Regions from separate parts of the Bacillus sp. JK106 genome, predicted to be linked through region 2. Evidence: riboswitches for the same ligand, from Rfam matches in the RefSeq annotation. Region 2 holds a riboswitch; the other holds the start of a gene.
What was found. Region 2 has a riboswitch for lysine ahead of ACWJJS_RS04195 (amino acid permease). Riboswitches for the same ligand answer to the same signal wherever they lie in the genome.

Region 1 (4,429 bases), on a different contig from region 2:
TATGAAGCAGCTTTAGAACCTTTAACTGAACTCGACGTCAGCGCATACGGCTACGAATTAATCCGGGAAATCGTGCTTCCGGATATCCTCGGCCCGGATCATTCATCGATGATGTATTGGGCGGGAAAACGCCTCGCCCGCAAATTCCCTCTTCAATCGTGGGAAGAAATCCCCGCCTTTTTTGAAAAAGCCGGATGGGGAACTTTGACAAACGCAGGATCAAAAAAACAAGAATTGGAATTTGAACTGGAAGGACCGCTCGTGTCCAACAGGCTCAAACATCAGAAAGAGCCTTGTTTCCAGCTTGAAGCCGGTTTTATAGCCGAACAGATTCAATTGATGAACGATCAGATTGCAGAATCTTATGAACAGGTAAAAAAGAGAGCGGATAAAGTCGTCCTGACCGTAAAATGGGATATGAAGGACCCTGTATAATTGAAAAAAGGCGGTGACTCCAAGTCCCGCCTTTTTTCCTGCCCGTTTATACGGCAGACGGCTGTTTAGAAAGCTCAAACGCGTCATGAAGCGCTTCGACCGCTTTCACCATATCATTTTCGCTGACAACCGCTGATACTTTTATTTCGGATGTGCTCACCATTTTGACTTGTACATTTTTTTCCGCCAGTACGGCAAACATGTCCGCGGCGACGCCGGGATTTGAAACCATGCCCGACCCGACAATGGAGACTTTCGCCAGTTTTCTTTCGGTTTCAATTTTTTCATAGTCAAGCGCGTTTTTATATTCTTCAAGCACGGCGACCGTTTGCGCGGCATCTTCCGTTTTCACCGAGAAAGAAATATCCGCTTCCCCATCATCCGACTGTGTCTGAATAATGATGTCAACGTTGATGTTTCGTTTTGCCAGCGCGGTGAAAATTGTTGAAAGTGTTGTCAGTCCGCTTGCAAGGCCCGTGACGGACACCCTTGTGATCTGGTCTTCAAATGCAATTCCTCTGACGATTAAATTCTGCTCCATTGATGATTCCTCCTCAATTAATGTTCCGGCTTCATGCTCCGTGCTTGACCGCACTTCTAAAGGCACTTGGTAGTTTTTCGCGAACTCAACCGCCCGCGGGTGAAGAACACCCGCTCCTAGATTTGCAAGCTCCAGCATTTCATCATAAGAAATTCCCGCCAGTTTTCTCGCTGACCGGACATACCGCGGATCTGTCGTAAATACGCCCGGAACATCTGTATAAATGTCGCATTTATCCGCTTCCAGCGCTGCTGCAAGAGCGACCGCCGTCGTATCGGAACCGCCCCGTCCGAGCGTCGTGATGCCGCCGTCTTCCGTTACGCCCTGAAAACCGGCAACGACTGTAATTTTGCCTTCTGCAAGCTGCGAACGAATCGCCGTGATATCAATATCCGTAATTCTCGCATTGCCGTGAACGGCTTCCGTGCGGACACCCGCCTGCCAGCCCGTATAAGAGACGGCGTCATATCCTTTTTCCTGAAGCGCCATGGCCAAAAGCGAAATCGTGACCTGCTCCCCCGTAGACAAAAGCATATCCATCTCGCGTCTGCTTGGTTCAGATGTGATTTCAGCCGCGAGGTTAACGAGCGCGTCGGTTGATTTTCCCATTGCCGAAACGACGACTACGACATCATGGCCTTTTTGCTTTTCAGCAATGGCGCGATTTGCGGCATTTTGAATTTTTTCGGCAGAGCCGACGGAAGTGCCTCCGAATTTTTGTACGATAAGACCCATACTAGACCACCCTTTACATTTTGGTTCGTGCGGGTGAGGAGAAAAGAGCGTTTTGTCCACAATAAAAAAAGCAATGAGAGGAATAGCTCTCATTGCTTTTTCATATCAGTACGATTGATTATGAACAACGAGATAGCCCTCCAAGAAAATGAATTCTTGACAGCCTTACATTTATTTAATGCAAGGCCAGCAAATCACACCGATGGGATGTGATACACTTCGGCGACGCTCCCCTTTCAGCCTTTTTCGCAGAATCCATCATTCTCCAAAGGCTTACTATTGAAGTTCGCACCTCTATCTTCACCATATAACACGATCTTATGAAATTAGTTCACATTCTAGCAGATTTTTCAGAAAAGCACAATACTATTTTTTTAATTTTTCAAACAGCAGCTGGGCCGCCGCGGCCGGCACACCGGCTTTTTTGATATCGTCAAGGCTTGCTTCCTTCATCTTTTTGACAGATCCGAAATGTTTTAAGAGCATTTTTTTTCGTTTTTCGCCGATTCCGGGGATATCATCCAGAACGGATTGAAAGACGCTTTTTCCCCGGATCTGTCTGTGAAAGCTGATCGCAAAACGGTGAACTTCGTCCTGAATGCGCTGAAGCAGGTAAAACTCTTGGCTGTTCCGCTCCAGAAACACCGGTTCAAGCGGGTCGCCGATCAAAAGGTTCGATGTCCGGTGTTTATCATCTTTCGCCAATCCCGCTACCGGGACATCAAGGCCGAGCTCATTCTCGAGCACGTCGCGCGCCGCGTTAATCTGCCCTTTTCCGCCGTCAATGATGATTAAATCCGGCAGCGGAAGATTTTCGCGGAGCACCCTCGTGTATCTTCTTCTGACGACTTCCCTCATTGAGCCGTAATCATCAGGCCCTGTTACGGTTTTAATTTTATATTTGCGGTATTCCTTTTTATTCGGTTTTCCGTCTATAAAGACAATCATGGCCGATACGGGGTTTGTGCCTTGAATATTGGAGTTGTCAAACGCTTCAATCCGATGCGGCGTGTAAATATTCAGTGCTTCGCCAAGCCGTTCGGCTGCACCGATTGACCGTTCCTCATCCCGCTCGATTAACGAGAATTTTTCCCGCAGGGCGATTTTCGCATTTTTGTGCGCAAGCAAAAGCAGCTCTTTTTTCGGGCCTTTTTTCGGCTGATGCACGGCGGTTTCCAACAGCTCGCTGATCATGTCCCTGTCAACGCTGTCAGGCACCAGAATTTCCTTAGGCAGAAAGTGATTGTTTTTGGAATAGAACTGGCCGATGAAGGTCAGAAACTCTTCATCCGCTTCCTGATACATCGGAAACATGCTGACATCGCGTTCGATCAGTTTTCCTTGGCGTATAAAAAAGACTTGGACGCACATCCAGCCTTTATCGTAGGCATATGCAAACACATCGCGGTCCAGAAGGTCATTCATGGTCATTTTCTGCTTCTCCATCGTCGATTCAATGTGAGCAAGCTGGTCGCGGAATTCTTTAGCCCGTTCAAATTCAAGCTTTTCGGCCGCTTCTGCCATTTTCGCTTCAAGCTCTTTTTTGATTTCGTTATGCCCTCCCTTTAAAAAACGGGTGATGTCTTCAACAATCTCCCGGTTTGTCTCCTCAGATATATCCTTTACACATGGGGCGAGGCATTGTCCGAGATGATAATAAAGACAGACGCGGTCCGGAAGCTTTGAGCATTTCCTGAGCGGGTAAAGGCGGTCCAGCAGTTTTTTCGTTTCCCGCGCCGCCTGCACATTCGGATACGGGCCGAAATAGCGTCCTTTGTCTTTTTTGACATTCCGGGTGACAATCAGCCGAGGATGGCGTTCATGGGTGATTTTAATAAAAGGATAGGTTTTATCATCTTTCAGCATGACATTGTATTTCGGATCGTATTTTTTAATCAGATTCATTTCCAAAATAAGCGCTTCAAGATTGGAGGAAGTCACGATATATTCAAAGTCCTCAATCTCCGTCACAAGCCGTTGGGTTTTTGCGTCGTGAGAACCGGTGAAATAAGACCGCACCCTGTTTTTCAAGACTTTCGCTTTCCCCACGTAGATGACTGTTTTTTGACGGTCTTTCATTAAATAACAGCCCGGCTGATCGGGAAGGAGGGCCAGCTTTTCTTTCAGTTGTTTATTCATACGTTACCCTTCCTTACATTCATTTCTCGTGTCCATTCAGTGTATCACGAACATTTGTTTTTCTCCATTCTCAGCTTTTGGAAGATCAAAAAAAGGCGATTCCCTTTCAAAGGAATCGCCCTGCCGTAACGGAAGCTTTCGGCTTACAGATGTTTGTTTACAAGCTCTTCAAGAGCTTCTTTCGGTTTGAAGCCGACAGATGTTTCAACGACTTCTCCGTCTTTTAGCACGAGAAGTGTCGGGATGCTCATGACGCCGTATTTACCGGCAGTTTCTTGGTTTTCATCCACGTCGATTTTGACGATTTTCAATTTGTCTCCCATTTCTTGATCAAGCTCTTCAAGAACGGGCGCGATCATTTTACAAGGTCCGCACCAAGGAGCCCAGAAATCAGCCAATACGACACCTTCACTTGTTTCAGCTGAGAACGATTGATCAGTTGCTTTTACGATAGCCATTTGTTATTCCTCCAATTGTCAAATGATGATTTTTAGTATAGCATCTCCCATTCGTTCATGCTAATTTAATGCTTATATTATTTTCTCCCGAACCCGCCGGAAATAATCTTATTTATACAGT
Region 2 (4,429 bases):
ATCATCTTCATTTTGTACCGATGGACTTCGCCGCTTCGCTTTCTTTCAGCCGTCTGTATCAGGAAGGTTTTTCACGCCAAAAAACCTTTTTCAGCCTGCTCGGAGTGTCATACTATCTTACGAAAGAGCATCTCGCCCGCCTGCTCACACAATTATTTGCCGAAGTCCCGCCGGGAAGCTCTATCGTGTTTGATTATGCAGATGAGTCGCTTTTTGAAGAAAGAGGACTGTCAAACAGAGTGGAAAACATGGTGAAAATGGCTGCAGCAGGCGGAGAACCGATGTTATCGTGTTTCAGTTATAAAGAAATCGAAAAAATATTAGAATCATCAGGTCTGCTTATTTTTGAACATGTATCTCCGGCGGACGTCAATGACCGTTTTTTCAGCGGACGCACTGACCATTTAACCGCATTTGAGACCATTCATTATATACACGCCGTCAAAAAGTAATCCGCTGCCGCAAACAAAAAAAGACATCTCACAGACGTGAGATGTCTTTTTGTCATACCGATTGTCTGTTGTTTGCAAATTTCTTTGAGACGAAAGGATATAACAGCAAACCGACGAAAAACAGCCCGATACCGAGAATAAAGGTCGTTAAATCGGCCGTTCCGGTAATAATGACGTAAAAAGAATAAATGCAGGCAAGGATGGCGATGATACCGTCTCTTACTCTTGAGCCCTTTATCTCGTCATACGTTTCACCCGTAAAAATGAGCTTCAGGCTGTAAAACGCTGACACGAGATACGGAATCAGATAAGCAAGCGTCGCCGCCGTTGTTAAAAACGTAAACGCGTCACTGATCGTCCGGGAAATAACCGAAAAGATAAAGATCTGTGACATTACGTTCGTTACGATTAACGACACAACCGGGCTTCCCTGTTTATTCGTTTTTGCAAAAGCAGCGGGAAAGTCTCCTGATTTCGCCGCTTGATACGGAACTTCAGAACCGAGAAGAATCCAGCCGAGCATCGTTCCGAACAGACACAAAATCGCCAGAATCGCCATGATGACGCTTCCCGCGCTGCCGACGATCGCGTACAATACGTCAACAAACGGTTTTTCCGAGCCGACAAGCTTACCATGCGGAAGCACGCCCATCGTGATCAATGTTACGATGATATAGATGCTGAGCGCGATCAATAATCCGGTAATGGTGGCGCGTTTCACGTCGCGCTGCGAACGGGCGCGCCCGGATAAAATGACTGCCGATTCAATTCCGACGAACGCCCATAATGTTGAAATCGCCGCATTGTGGATCTGTCCGCCGATTCCCTCAACCGTGTGAGGACCTGTTTGAACAGGAAAATAAAAATGATCGAAAAACGACGTTTGAAATACAAACAAACCTGCAATGATAAAAAAGATAAATCCTAATACTTTTGAAAACGTCGTGACGAAATTTAATTTACTCGCACCGTTAATGCTGGTGACGAGAATCGTGTGAGTGCCCCATAATAAAACTGTACATACGGCAAACGTCAGCAGCTGGCCGAGCGTAACCGCCTGACCGCCGATCGAAAACATTTCACGCTTATCCGTTAAAATCGGGAAAAATGATGTTAAATATCCGGCAAGGCTCGTGATGATCGCCACGTTGCTGATCCAGCTCGCCACCCAGTAGCCCCACACCATCGTGAAGCCCGCTGCATTCCCTTTTTTCCGATCGCTGAACAGCGCACGCGCATAGCTTTGCGGCCCCGCCGTCAGCTCAGGCTTGCGGATGGATAAGTGGCCGAAGACCAGCGCGATCATTAACACACCGGCTCCCGTTAAAAGCCATGCCGATGTGGCGCCGAACGGGCTCGCGATTTTTGCGAGCGTACTCGGAAGCGAAAAGATGCCCGAGCCTACCATATTTCCTACGACAAACGCCGTTAATAACCAAAAACCCCATTTTTTCGTCTGTTCCATTCCTGTACCTCCTGGTTGTTCATTCGTACGGACCAGACCCCGAGACCATATTTACACGCAAAAAAAAGCCTGAACAAAAGTCCATGCTTAAAGAAACACACACACCCTTGATCTCCGGATAGCCCTCCGCGAAAAAGCACGCGGCAGTCCTGCACTTATTCAGATACAGTCCCAGCATAAAGAAGGATCGGCTTTCTTTACACTTCGGCGCTGATGCCTTTAACACATGTTTTGCGGCCCCTTATCAGCCTGGCATGTGCGACTCATCATCAAGCGCAACCTCTACCTCACCGAGAAAGAGTGAGGATTTTTATCATTCAATTCTACTCAGAGGTTATCAGAGATAAAAAGATCTGTCAAAGGGAAATATTAGACGGAAAACGGATAGAGCGTTCGCCCTACCCGTCTTATATGGTCAGCGGTTGTTTTTTTTCTTTTGAACAGCTTCTTGAAGCGGATCGTCTTTCAGCGCTGCACTGGCGTCGTCAAGCGCGCCTTGAATGACGTTTTTGTTTTTATCGCTGTTTTTTCCTTTTTCTTTGTTAAAGAAAGCCATCTGTATCACCTCTTTATCAAATATAGGTACACCTATAATGTGTCTTTTTCCGCGGCAGAATATGCGGAATCCGCGTCTCCTTCCTTTTGGCGGAACAGGTAAAGTTTGTTGATCAAACATGCATTCTCTTGATATATTTGTAATTCAGGGGATTTTGGCAAAAATAAAAAGGAGAAGCGAAAAATGACAGGAAAAACACACATCATGGGAGGCATCGCTTCTTGTTCCGCAATTGCGTATTATTACGGGTATGATCCGGTCCTTATGACCTCAGCGGGTGCCCTCGGGGCGCTGATTCCCGACATATGCCATACGAAAAGCAAAATCGGCAGGACGCTGCCCGTTCTGTCCAAAGTCGTAAGCACGGTGTTCGGGCACAGAACGTTTACACACAGCCTGCTGTTTATGCTTATTATGTTTTTCATTACGGCAACCTATATTCCGAATCCGAGCATTTCCGCCGGACTGATGATCGGAATGGCAAGCCATCTTGTACTTGACGCATGGACCGTCAACGGCATTAAACTGCTGTTTCCGTCCGCCATCCGCTTCCGTCTTCCCCTTTATATGAGAACGGGGAGCTTTTCGGAGCAGCTTGTGCTGGCCGGCTTAACGATTGTATCCTGCTATTATTTATACGAACTGGTTCACGGCCGCATCTCTTAAACAAAAAGCGTCTTTTCGCTTTTAGGGTGAGGAGTCATACATATGAAGAAAACCTTTTTCAGCAATCATCGGTTTTTATGCCTGTCCATCCTGTTCATGTGGATGAAAACCTATGCCGTGTATAAGCTCGGTTTTGGTCTGCAGAACAATTCGGTTCTTGAGGAATGTCTGCTTCTCATTAATCCGCTGAGCTTCATTGTGCCGCTGTTCGGCATCGCCCTCTTGCTAACGGAAAAAAAACAGCGGATCTTTCTGCTTTCGGCAAATGTGATGCTGACGGGAATTTTAATCGCGAATACGGTGTTTTACGGGTTTTATATTGATTTTATCACCATACCGGTTTTGTTTCAGGCAAGCAATATGGGTGATATGGGAAGCAGCGTCCAAGAGCTGTTTCACCCGCTTTATATCGCTTTATTTTTGGATATTGCGGTTTTGTTTTATCTTGGTAAAAGGCATAAAGCCGATCAAGGAAAAGCGGGCGCCCGTACCGTTAAAGCGTATGCGTGGGCATCAGCCGGCCTCATGCTGTGCAACCTTGCGCTGTCTGAGGCCGAGCAGCCGAAGCTGTTCAAGCACCCTTTTGATCGTGAAGCGCTCGTAAAAGGAATCGGCCTGTTCCACTTTCATTTGTATGACACCATTTCGCAGACGCTGAATGCAGGGGCTAAAGCGTTTGCCGATGAAGACAGCCTTGCGGCGGTCGCGAATTACACTCAAGCCGACTACAGCAGGCCGTCCGATTCAAAATTCGGGCTTGCAAAGGGGCGCAATGTGATTTTTGTTACGCTCGAATCAACACAGCGTTTTGTAATGGATGAGCGGGTCAACGGACGGGAGATTACCCCGTTTTTAAACAAACTGCGAAAAAAAAGTTATGACTTCACTCATTTTTATCAGCAGACTGAACAGGGAAAAACCTCAGATTCAGAATTCATTACTGCGAATTCGCTGTATCCGTCTTCAAGCGGCGCCGTTTTTTTTACAAAAAGCGGCCACCGGTTCAATACGATGTACCATATGTTAAAAGATCATCAATACTATTCAGCCGTTCTGCATGCCAATCATAAAGCCTTTTGGAACCGGGATGAGATGTACGGGGCATTCGGAATCGACCGTTTTTTCGACGCGGATGAATTTAAGGTGACACAGGAAAATTCAACAGGCTGGGGCCTGAAAGATAAGGAGTTTCTCGAACAGTCAGCGGAAAAATTAAAGAAGCTTCCGCAGCCGTTTTACGCAAGCCTGCTGACTTTGACCAACCATTTTCCTTTTGAAATTGATCAACAG

Region 1: another riboswitch for lysine. It lies ahead of ACWJJS_RS14065 (aspartate kinase); the one in region 2 lies ahead of ACWJJS_RS04195 (amino acid permease).

What each region holds. Positions count from the first base shown of each region.
Region 1 is NZ_JBSJQC010000003.1:716,268-720,696, forward strand. Features, by position in the region: gene ACWJJS_RS14060 (YslB family protein) at 1-435, shown strand, start outside; gene ACWJJS_RS14065 (aspartate kinase) at 482-1,711, opposite strand; lysine riboswitch at 1,837-2,016, opposite strand; gene uvrC (excinuclease ABC subunit UvrC) at 2,078-3,850, opposite strand; gene trxA (thioredoxin) at 3,994-4,308, opposite strand.
Region 2 is NZ_JBSJQC010000001.1:801,373-805,801, reverse strand. Features, by position in the region: gene ACWJJS_RS04200 (class I SAM-dependent methyltransferase) at 1-452, shown strand, start outside; gene ACWJJS_RS04195 (amino acid permease) at 505-1,917, opposite strand; lysine riboswitch at 2,029-2,210, opposite strand; gene sspJ (small acid-soluble spore protein SspJ) at 2,333-2,473, opposite strand; gene ACWJJS_RS04185 (metal-dependent hydrolase) at 2,657-3,139, shown strand; gene ACWJJS_RS04180 (LTA synthase family protein) at 3,182-4,429, shown strand, end outside.